One region of the Rhizobium beringeri genome, then DNA from elsewhere that is predicted to be linked to it. Evidence: predicted binding sites of a transcription regulator. Region 1 holds the regulator's gene; the other holds the start of a gene.
The links. Region 1 encodes PhoB, which activates phosphate uptake and scavenging genes when phosphate is short. Its sites were predicted from a motif close to TGTCATNNANCTGTCAT; they were not measured.
Positions count from the first base shown of each region.

Region 2: ELH03_RS17825 (esterase-like activity of phytase family protein) is a predicted target of PhoB. The motif match lies at 1,667-1,683, and genes of this name have one in related genera.

Region 1 covers NZ_SILG01000001.1:178,682-184,601, forward strand. Annotated here, with positions in the region: gene pstC (phosphate ABC transporter permease subunit PstC) at 1-314, shown strand, start outside; gene pstA (phosphate ABC transporter permease PstA) at 311-1,633, shown strand; gene pstB (phosphate ABC transporter ATP-binding protein PstB) at 1,649-2,464, shown strand; gene phoU (phosphate signaling complex protein PhoU) at 2,509-3,222, shown strand; gene phoB (phosphate regulon transcriptional regulator PhoB) at 3,355-4,038, shown strand; gene ELH03_RS01000 (GcrA family cell cycle regulator) at 4,367-4,900, opposite strand; gene ELH03_RS01005 (aspartate aminotransferase family protein) at 5,321-5,920, shown strand, end outside.
Region 2 covers NZ_SILG01000001.1:3,548,701-3,554,620, forward strand. Annotated here, with positions in the region: partial or broken gene ELH03_RS17815 (helix-turn-helix transcriptional regulator) at 1-517, shown strand, start outside; gene ELH03_RS17820 (NAD-dependent epimerase/dehydratase family protein) at 615-1,598, shown strand; gene ELH03_RS17825 (esterase-like activity of phytase family protein) at 1,844-3,331, shown strand; RNA gene ssrS (6S RNA) at 3,515-3,673, opposite strand; gene ELH03_RS17835 (cell division protein ZapA) at 3,743-4,120, opposite strand; gene ELH03_RS17840 (DUF4164 domain-containing protein) at 4,135-4,410, opposite strand; gene tkt (transketolase) at 4,744-5,920, shown strand, end outside.

The DNA of each region.
Region 1 (5,920 bases):
TCAAGAAAGTGGTTTTGCCGGCCGCTCTTCCCGGCATCGTCGGCGCGCTGCTGATGACGGCCTCGCGCGCCATCGGCGAAACCATGATCGTCGTGCTGGCCGCCGGTGTCGCCGCCCGCATCCAGATCAACCCCTTCGAGCCGATGACGACGGTGACCGTCAAGATTGTCAACCAGCTGACTGGCGACCTTGAGTTCACCTCGCCGCAGACGCTGGTTGCCTTTGCCCTTGGCATCACGCTGTTCTGCATCACGCTTTGCCTCAATATCTATGCGCTCTACATCGTGCGCAAATACCGGGAGCAGTACGAATGACGGATATTGTTTCTCCCACATCAGGCGTCACCGTTTCCAAGGCGCCAGTGCGCCGCGATATCGGCATCAAGCGCCGCTACGCCGCCGAGCGCCGGTTCCAGGCCTATGGCATCGCCGCCATCACCTTCGGTCTCGTCTTCCTCTTCATCCTGTTGTGGACGGTGATCGGCAAAGGCTATACCGCCTTCCAGCAGACGGCGATCACCCTGCCGATCGAATTTTCCGAGAAGACGATCGACCCGAACAATAAGCGTGCGACCGACCCTTCGGTGCTGATCGCCGCCAACTACCCGGTTCTCCTGCGCGACGCGATCGTCAAGCAGCTGAACGTCAATGCCTCGAGCCGTCCCGATGTGCGCGATGCATCCGCCATGCTCTCCAAGGGTGCGCCGGTCCAGCTCCGCGACATGGTCGTCGCCGATCCGTCGCTCATCGGCAAGACGGTCAATGTCACGGTGCTCGCCGACGCCAATGTCGATAGCGCCAGCAAGGGCCAGATCGACCTGTCGGTCGATGAGAAGAACCGCAAGGTCAACGATAAGCAGGTTGCCTGGATGAACGAGCTTAAGGCGAGCGGCGCTCTCCACAAGCAGTTCAACACCGGCCTCTTCGTCAACGGCAATTCCAGCCGTCCGGAGGCCGCAGGCCTTGGCGTCGCCCTGATCGGCTCGCTCTATCTGATGCTGATCGTGCTCGTGCTCGCTCTGCCGATCGGTGTGGCCGCCTCGATCTATCTCGAGGAGTTCGCGCCGAAGAACAAGCTGACGGACCTGATCGAGGTCAATATCAACAACCTCGCCGCGGTTCCCTCCATCGTCTACGGTCTGCTCGGTCTTTCCGTCTTCATCAACTTCATCGGCCTGCCGCGCTCGGCCTCGCTGGTCGGCGGCCTGGTGCTGACGCTGATGACCCTGCCGACGATCATCATCGCCACGCGTGCGGCACTGCGCGCCGTGCCGCCGTCGATCCGCGCCGCAGCCCTCGGCCTCGGTGCGTCGAAGATGCAGATGGTGTTCCACCATGTTCTGCCGCTCGCCATGCCCGGCATCCTCACCGGCACGATCATCGGCCTGGCGCATGCGCTCGGCGAAACCGCGCCGCTGCTCTTGATCGGCATGGTCGCCTTCGTCGCCAACGCGCCGACGACACCGCTCGATCCCTCGACGGCTCTGCCCGTACAGGTCTATATGTGGGCCAACGAGGCCGAACGTGCCTTCGTTGAGCGTACTTCGGGTGCCATCATCGTCCTGCTCCTGTTCCTGATCGTCATGAACATGGGCGCCATCCTCTTGCGTCGTCGCTTCGAGCGCCGCTGGTAAACGGAGTTACACATCATGAACATGTTGACGGAAGCTGCAGTTGAAAAGGCGCTGGATCACAAGATGAGCAACGTCCCGTATAAGATGATCGGAAAGGATGTCTCGGTTTACTACGGCGAGAAGCGCGCGCTTTTCGATGTGAACCTGAACGTCCGCGAAAACACCGTAACCGCCCTGATCGGCCCGTCCGGCTGCGGCAAGTCGACCTTCCTGCGGAGCCTCAACCGCATGAACGACACGATCGACGGCTGCCGCGTCACCGGCAAGATCACCCTCGACACCGACGATATCTATGATCCCGATATCGACGTCGTCGAACTTCGCGCCCGCGTCGGCATGGTCTTCCAGAAGCCGAACCCGTTCCCGAAGACGATCTACGAAAACGTCTCCTACGGCCCGCGCATCCATGGCCTTGCCAAGTCGAAGGCCGATCTCGACCAGATCGTCGAGACCAGCCTGCAGCGCGCCGGCCTCTGGAACGAGGTCAAGGATCGCGTGCACGAGTCCGGCACCGGCCTGTCGGGCGGTCAGCAGCAGCGCCTCTGCATTGCGCGTGCCGTTGCCGTCAGCCCTGAAGTCATCCTGATGGACGAGCCCTGCTCGGCGCTCGACCCGATCGCTACCGCCAAGGTCGAGGAGCTGATCCACGAGCTGCGCGAGAACTACACGATCGTCATCGTCACCCACTCCATGCAGCAGGCCGCGCGCGTCTCGCAGCGCACCGCCATGTTCCACCTCGGCAACCTCGTCGAGGAGAACGACACCGACAAGATGTTCACCAATCCCGACGATCCGCGCACCCAGGATTACATCATGGGTCGCTTCGGCTGATTTTGGCGACATCAAGCCTTCCCGTTATTCGAGGATAAAGCCCCATGGCATCGACACATATTTTTTCTGCCTATGATGATGATTTGAAGTTCCTGTCCAGGCGGATTTCCGAAATGGGCGGCCTGGCCGAGCAGATGGTCAGTGAATCCGTACGCGCCCTCGTCAACGGCGATACCGCGCTGGCGCAGAAGGTCATTTCGGACGACGTGATCCTCGATCACGCCGAACGCGAAATCGGCGACAAGGCGATCGTCACCATCGCCCGCCGTCAGCCGATGGCTTCGGACCTGCGCGAAATCATGGGTTCGATCCGCATCGCCGCCGATCTCGAACGCGTTGGCGACCTCGGCAAGAACACCGCCAAGCGCGTCATCGCCGTCCAAAGCACCGGCGTTCCCCGCAAGCTCGCCCGCGGCCTCGAGCATCTGTCCGAGCTGGCGCTCGTCCAGCTCAAGGAAGTGCTCGATGTCTACACCAATCGTTCCGCCGACAAGGCGAATGCGATCCGCGAACGCGACAACGAGATCGACGCGATGTACACCTCGCTGTTTCGCGAGCTCCTGACTTACATGATGGAAGATCCGCGCAACATCACCAGCTGCACGCATCTTCTCTTCTGCGCCAAGAACATCGAGCGCATCGGCGACCACGCCACCAACATCGCCGAGACGATCTTTTACATGACGACAGGCGCGCAGCCGGAAGGCGACCGTCCGAAGGACGACAGCGCCAACACCGTCGGCGCGGTCACCGAATAACCGCCCACACCCGCCGCTTGCGTGCGCGCCCATCCGGGCGCGCAAGAGGTCGCAGCCAATTCTGATTTTGCGCAGGATGCAGTGCTTAAATCACTCCCGATTTAAGGATCATGCGCGAGGAGACCGACACGCATGATCCCGAGAGTTGCAGTTGTTGAAGACGAGGAAGCCCTCAGCGTGCTTCTTCGCTACAATCTCGAAGCGGAAGGCTTCGAGGTCGATACCATCCTTCGTGGCGACGAAGCCGAAATGCGGCTTCAGGAGCGCACGCCCGATCTTCTCATCCTCGATTGGATGTTGCCCGGCGTCTCCGGCATCGAGCTCTGCCGGCGCCTGCGCATGCGGCCGGAAACCGAGCGCCTGCCGATCATCATGCTGACGGCGCGCGGCGAAGAGAGCGAGCGTGTTCGCGGATTGTCGACGGGCGCCGACGATTATGTCGTCAAGCCCTTCTCGACCCCGGAACTCGTTGCCCGCGTCAAAGCGATGCTGCGGCGCGCCCGTCCCGAGGTGCTGTCCACGGTCCTGAAATGTGGTGACATCGAGCTCGACCGCGAGACCCATCGCGTCCATCGCAAAACCCGCGAAGTCCGCCTCGGCCCCACCGAATTCCGCCTGCTGGAATTCCTGATGTCGTCGCCGGGCCGGGTCTTCTCCCGCTCACAGCTTCTCGACGGCGTCTGGGGCCACGACATCTATGTCGACGAGCGCACCGTCGACGTCCATGTCGGCCGCCTGCGTAAGGCGCTAAATTTTTCCAACATGCAGGACGTCATCCGCACCGTCCGCGGCGCCGGTTATTCGATGGAAGCCTGAGGGCTGCCGCTCGGCCGACGGCTCTTTCGTCATGCTCGGGACAAGTCCACTGCCATTCCGTTCACTCTAGTGGCGGCCCCTCACCCTAACCCTCTCCCCGTAAAAACGGGGAGAGGGGCCGTGCCCTATGAGAGGTGAGTGGGAATGGAGAGGTCGCGGCATATCCCCTTCGCCCCGGTTAAGGGGGCCGAAGGACGGGTCGAGACCCGTGGCTCGACCCCGGTGGTAGCGGCAGCCGGATGAGGGGCAGCCACCGGTACGAACCAAAATCGCATAAAAAAACGGGCCGCTCGGCCCGTTTTCTGCATTCTAACGATGGTCACGCCGCTCAGCTGGCCCGCGCTGCTGCCCGGCGGCGTTCGTTGACCGGCTGGTAGGCGAGCTTCTGGTGGTAGCTGCAATAGGGCGAATTGTCGGGGGATTCGCAGCCGCAGAAATGGAAGTCGTCCTTCAGGGGATCGCCGACCGGCCACTTGCAGGTGCGTTCGGTCAGTTCCGTCAGGCCGAGGCGTCGGGAAATCGGCACGACCACGTTGCCTCTCGGCACGTATTCCATTTCCTCGATCGTTTCGATCTCGATCTCTTCCTTCAGCATGGTCGCGCCCTGCTGGCGGGTAACGGTGCGAGTGGCGACCCGTGAGGTGTAGTTCGGCGCGCGCGGCGCCGATGTATTGCGCTTCGGCGTTCGTGCCGCGGTGTTGGTGCCGCCGGCCTTGGCGCGGCCCGGCAGGCTCAGCCGGTGCACTTTACCGATGACCGCGTTTCTGCTGACTCCGCCAAGCTGCGCAGCGATCTGGCTGGCGCTCAGTCCTTCGGCCCAAAGTTTCTTGAGTTTCTCGACCCGCTCGTCTGTCCAGTTCATGCCCTGTCTCCACCTTTTGCGTTGGTGATGGCAGAATCCCTCACCGTTGTCCCGGGAGCTCCGAAACAAGAAACGCTTGATCAATTTTGGTGACTAGTTCCGCCGCATGCAGTCTAGTAATTGATCTTTAACCTAGTGTGAGGCTGACTCCGTGACAAGAGTCGCATGAATCCGGATGAATCGATTTCGTAGTTTTCCCCAACTTGCTGCCCCTGCGTGGCATTTCTGCAATAATGCCTGTTGAAGACTGAAATTGCCGCTGTACACCCTTGCTGCATACGCTAAGGGCGCAGTTTTGTTGACATTGCAGCGCGAAAAGGAAATAGTGCCCCTCGCCGCCGCAAGGCGGCATTTTTGATTTTTCGGGCCTGGTTTCCTTAGCCGGAGTCATTGCCCGGCAACTTTGATGGAGATCGCGCCATGGCTGAAGCCGCGCCGCTTTATGACACCTATTCTCGTGCCCCGCTGCGGTTCGAGCGAGGCGAGGGCGTGTGGCTGATCACCGAAAGCGGCGAGCGATATCTCGATTTCGGCGCCGGCGTTGCCGTCACCTCCGTCGGCCATAGCAATCCGCATGTTGTGGGCGCGCTGAAGGAACAGGCCGATAAGGTCTGGCACCTGTCGAACATCTATGAGATCCCCGGCCAGGAGCGTCTGGCAAAACGGCTGACGGACGCCACCTTCGCCGACAAGGTGTTCTTCACCAATTCGGGTGCCGAGGCGCTCGAATGCGCGATCAAGACGGCGCGCCGCTATCAGTTTTCCAAGGGTCATCCAGAGCGCTTCCATATCATCACCTTCGAAGGCGCCTTCCACGGACGGACGCTGGCGACCATCGCCGCCGGCGGCCAGGAGAAATATCTCGAAGGCTTCGGCCCCAAGGCGCCAGGTTTCGATCAGGTGCCTTTCGGCGACATCGAAGCGGTCCGCGCCGCAATCACCGATGTCACGGCTGGAATTCTCATCGAGCCGGTGCAGGGCGAGGGCGGCGTCCGTCCTGCCACCACCGAATTCATGAAG
Region 2 (5,920 bases), 3.4 Mb from region 1:
GCATACGCCGCATGCGGCTGCTGCGCAGCATGAAGCAGGAACATCTCGCCGAGCTCCTCGGCGTCAACCAGGCGACCGTCTCGCGCTGGGAGCGCAATCAGCTCGCCCTATCACCCGAACAGGCTGTCAAGCTGGAACGGATTTTCGCCTCACCGCGACATGCAGCAGTCGATGCGGCGCTGAAGCGGCTGGTCGAGGATTCTGTCCGGCCGGTGCATCTGATCTGCGACCGCACCCACCGGCTGCTCTCCGCCTCCCGCCCGCGGCAGGCGGAATGGCGGGCGCCGCTCGGCGCCTTTCTCGGCCGCTCTCTGTTCTCCTACGCTTCCGCCGAGATCGCCGTCGCCGAGCACTCGCTGGAGAAGCGCGGCTGGCATGAGGGCAGGCTCTCGTCGCTGACCCTCGATACCGGCGCCAACGGCAATGCGCTGCTGCCGATCGCCGCGGCCGCGTGACCTGGGAAAGGATCATGCTTTCAGATGGCAGCGCCGGCCGCCTCGTCACGACCATCGGCTGAGCCTGCAGCTTTCCTGCATTCCCATGCATAATTTATGCGTTGTCTGGAAACCTTAGTCTTTATAGCGTCCGCCGCCGAACGGTCAGGAGACGATGTGATGACGATACTGGTGACGGGAAGTGCCGGCCATCTCGGCGAGGCGCTGATGCGAACCCTGAGGGCGGAAAGCCGCTGGGTGCGCGGCATCGATATCAAGCCCTCGGCTTTCACCGACATGGTCGGCTCGATCAGTGATCGCGCCTTCGTCCGTCAGGCGATGTCGGGCATCAGCCACGTCATCCATGCCGCGACGCTGCACAAGCCGCATGTAGCGACCCACGGCAATTACGATTTCCTCGACACCAATATCGCCGGCACTCTGCATCTGCTCGAAGAGGCGACCGCCGCAGGCGTCGCAAGCTTCGTCTTCACCAGTACCACCAGCACCTTCGGCGCCGCACTGACGCCGGCCGCCGGCGAACCGGCGGCATGGGTGACCGAGGACGTGCTTCCCGTCGCGAGAAACATCTACGGCGTAACGAAACTCGCCGCCGAAGGCCTGTGCGAACTCTTCGCCCGCAAGTCCGGCCTGCCGGTGGTCATTCTCAGGACGTCGCGTTTCTTTCCCGAAAATGACGACGATCCTGACATTCGCAACGGCTATTCGGCAGAGAATGCCCAGGCCAACGAGCTTCTTCACCGCCGCGTCGATATTAGCGATGTGGTCGACGCCCATCTGCTGGCGCTCGAAAAGGCGCCGGCAATCGGCTTTGGCCGCTACATCGTCTCCGCCACGACGCCGTTTTCGGCAAGTGATCTTGCGGCGATCAGGCACGACGCGCCTCATGTCGTCGAACGACTGTTCCCGGGGGCAGGCGCCCTTTACGCGTCACGCGGCTGGAAAATGTTTCCGGCGCTCGACCGCGTCTATGTCAATGAACGCGCAAGACGGGAACTCAGCTGGCAGCCGCGATATGATTTCCGTTTCATGCTCGATTGCATTCGCGACAACAGGGAGTGGCGAAGTCCCTTGGCACTAAATGTCGGCTCCAAGGGCTACCACGACGAGGTCTTTGCCGAAGGGCCTTATCCGGTCGGATAGAGCCCGAGCTGGAATGCGGACATGCGAAAGCCCGACATCCTCTCCGGCATGGCCTTTTCGTTGAAAAGCGTCATCCAGATATCATGATCCCGTCATAGACCGTCTGCCGGGGATATGGGGCGACGAAATCCAAGGCGTGTTGTGCCATCGGGAAATCGAATCCAGGCCGGGGTGTCATTTGAAGCGGTGTCCAGCCTGCGGGCGGAAGCCGTTTCGAGAGCGCTTTTGACCGAGAGGGTATTTCCATGAAGAATGTCAGACCATACGCATCGCGGCTGTTCGCCGCGGTTCTCGCCGCATCCGCCGCCATTCCGGCCGTCGCAATGGCCGAGAATTCCGCCACCGTCGGTGGCCTCACCTTCGTCAACAAGGGCCTAGTCGGCATCGGGCGTATCCCGGCCAACCAGCGTGACAAATTCGGCGAGACCTTCGGTTCCGGCTCGGGCATGGCACTCGATCCCACCGCCTGGAGCCGCGACGGCGCCAGCTACAAGGGCACACTCTACCTGCTGCCCGACCGCGGTTACAACGCCGTCGGCACCGTCGACTATCGGCCGCGCCTGAACACCATCTCGATAGGCCTGACGCCGACCGCTCTGGGTGCGGCACCCAAAGCCGGCAAGGAACAGTCTGGCGTCGACGCAAAGCTCGTCGATTCCACACTCTTCGTCGATGACAAGGGTGGCGACATGACGGGTCTCGACCCGGAATCTGGCGTCCGCCCCGCTGCCGGTGATTTTCCGCCGCTGCCGCAGGCGACGAACGGCAAGATCGCGCTCGACAATGAAGCCATCATCCGCATGGCCGACGGCACCATGTTCGTCAGCGACGAATACGGCCCTTATATCTATCACTTCTCGGCCGACGGCCACCTGCTGTCTGCCACCCAGCCGCCGAAGGCGCTTCTGCCGACGCGCAAGGGCGCGCTGAGCTTCGCCTCCAACAATCCCGGCCCTGGTGCATCCGCGCCGGACCCGAAGGACCCGGAGACCGGCCGCCAGAACAACCAGGGTCTCGAAGGCATGGCGATGACGCCGGACGGCAAGTTCATCATCGCGGTGCTGCAGTCGGCGGCGCGTCAGGACGGCGGCGATTCCGGCCCGACCCGGCAGAGTACCCGCGCCATGATCTATGACGCCACCGATCCCGATCATCTGAAACTGGTGCACGAATATGTCGTAACGCTGCCGGTCTTCAAGGACGCCAAGGACAAGACGACGATCGCCGCTGAGAGCGAAATCGTCGCCCTGTCCGACAAGACCTTCCTGATGCTCGCCCGCGACAGCGGCAACGGCCAGGGCCTGAAGGGCGACACGTCGCTCTACCGCAAGGTCGGTATCGTCGATGTTTCCACCGCCACCGACGTCGCCGGCAGCGATTTCGATGACGGCAAGCCGATCGCGCCGAAGGGCGTCGTCGATCCCTCGCTGACGCCGGCGACGCTGACGCCTTTCATCGACCTCAACGACAAGGCCGACCTCGCCCGCTTCGGCCTGCACAACGGCGCGCCGAACGACAAGAACAATCTGTCGGAAAAATGGGAAGCCATGGGGCTTGCGAGCGTTCTCGACCCGAACCTGCCGGACGACTACTTCCTGTTCGTCGCCAATGACAACGACTTCTTGACGCAGGATGGTTTCCAGGTGGGTGCAGCCTACAAGGCTGACGGCGGTGCCGACGTCGATACCATGTTCCAGGTCTTTCAGGTCACCCTTCCAGGCCTGAAGAAGTAGTCGCGCACTGAAAAGGGCGGACGCGTTCTGCATAATTCCTTAAATCGGAATCGATTTAAGGATAAAATTATGCAGCAATTTAGAGTGCTACAGCGTCCTTTGCGCGTCTGAAAAGACGCGCGGCGCTGTAGCCGCGCGTTCGCCCGCCATATCCGGGATCCCTGCCGACAATAAAAGGGAAGGGTGCGATCCACGACCACCGATGGATGTTTACGATCCTGGGTGCCTACAAACGTAGGTGGGCGCCGTGTGTCCAGGCCCACGGGCCTGGCCAGGGACAGCTCCCTTTGGATCGAGTATGGCCCCAGGGATTGTGGTTCCTGTCGAGAGGCGCAGACCGCATGGCGATATATAAGGTTGTTTGCGCTGACGCGCCAGTGGCGACGGAAGGCCGCCCCTATTTAGTTGAGATCAATTCAATTCGGGAGCGGACCGGCCATTCAGCTTGTCAGTGATGCCGCGGATGCGGCTCGACACCTCGCTCAGCGCTGCCGCAAGATTTTCTTCGGTCCGGGCGGTCGCGGCAAGCACCGTATCGCGATTGCCGCGCAGCGACTCGAGCTCGGATTCCAATCCGGCGAGGCGGCGCGTCAGTTCGGCAATCTCGTCCACGATCATGATACCGGCCATGACGGTGATCCTGAGATCACCGATTTCCCCGAACTGGTCCTTGAGATGGCCGACATAGCGGTCAAAACGGGTGGCGAGATCGGTCAGGTGATCCTCCTGCCCTTCCTCGCAGGCCATGCGATAGGCCTTGCCGTCGATCGTTACCGTCACCTGCGCCATGCCAACTCTTTCTATCAGCGATCCAGAACTGCACGGATCGTTTCCATCGCCGTCACCAGCCGCCGCGATACCTCACGATTGACCTCTTCCAGCCGGTTGGCACGGAATTCTGCCTGATCGAGCTCCTGCGCCAGCCGGGAGCGGTCGGCGTGCACGCGCCGCACCTCGCCCTCGATCTCGCCCTGCTCGCGCTGCCGCTCGACACGCATGTCGACGGCGTTTTCGAGGCTCGAAATCGCCTGTCTCAATTCGTTGAGCGCTGCTTCCATGGTTTTGCCTGTGGGCATCATGTCTTTCCGATTCCCGCGCAGGATCCGCGAATCGGCACGCCGCGCCGATCCTGCGATTTCAAAAGGATATGCAGCTCGCCGACGGCCCGTCAATAAATCCTGTCACTTGTCCGCCAGCCTATCCTGTGGATGAGCGTTTTCCACATGCTCGTCGTATCAGATTCGTCATTTGTACAATCCCGCGATCAAATGTCAAAAATCGCCACTGCCAGCCCGGATTTGGCCTGCCATTTATTGACTTGCCCGTCCCAACTGCTATGTCTCTGCCGCTTTCACTCGATGGTCTTGGAGGCTCGAGGCCATCCCCCGACACCCGGAACTTGCGGAAAAGCCATGACCTCTCCCGAACAACACGACCGGATGGCGAATGCGATCCGTTTTCTCGCCATGGACGCCGTTGAAAAGGCGAACTCCGGCCACCCGGGCATGCCGATGGGCATGGCTGACGTGGCAACGGTCCTGTTCACCAAATATCTGAAGTTCGATCCGAAGAAGCCGCACTGGCCGAACCGCGATCGCTTCGTGCTGTCGGCCGGCCATGGCTCGATGCTGCTCTATTCGGTGCTGTATCTGACCGGCTATCCTGACATGACGATCGAAGATCTGAAGCAGTTCCGTCAACTCGGTTCGAAGACCGCCGGCCATCCGGAATATGGTCACGCGACCGGCATCGAAACGACGACCGGTCCGCTCGGCCAGGGTATTGCCAATTCTGTTGGCATGGCGATTGCCGAACGCAAGCTGCGCGAGGAGTTCGGTTCCGATCTCCAGGATCACTATACCTATGCGATCTGCGGCGACGGCTGCCTGATGGAGGGTATCAGCCATGAAGCCATCGCGCTCGCCGGCCACCTGAAGCTCAATAAGCTCGTTTTGTTCTGGGACAACAACTCGATCACCATCGACGGCGCCGTGTCGCTGTCGGATTCCACCGATCAGATCGCCCGCTTCAAGGCCGTTCACTGGAACACGATCGAGATTGACGGTCACGATCAGGCCGCCATCGCAGCCGCGATCGAAGCTGCCCACAAGTCCGACCGCCCGACCTTCATCGCCTGCAAGACGATCATCGGCTTTGGCGCCCCGAACAAGCAAGGCACCCACAAGGTTCACGGTAACCCGCTCGGCGCCGAGGAAATCGCTGCCACCCGCAAGGCGCTGAACTGGGAAGCCGAAGCCTTCGTCATCCCGTCGGACGTCCTTGACAGCTGGCGTGCAGCCGGCGCCCGCTCCGTCGAGCTCGTCAAGTCCTGGGAAGACGGCCTCGCCAAGGCTCCGGCCAGGGCCGAGTTCACCCGCCGCATGGCAGGCGAGCTGCCGGAAGGCTTCGACGCCGCAATCAGCGCATACAAGAAGAAGCTCGCCGAGACCAAGCCTACGGTTGCGACCCGCAAGGCTTCGGAAGACGCGCTCGAGGTCATCAACGGCTTCCTGCCGGAAACGCTCGGCGGCTCCGCCGACCTGACGCCGTCGAACAATACCAAGACCAGCCAGATGCATTCGATCACCC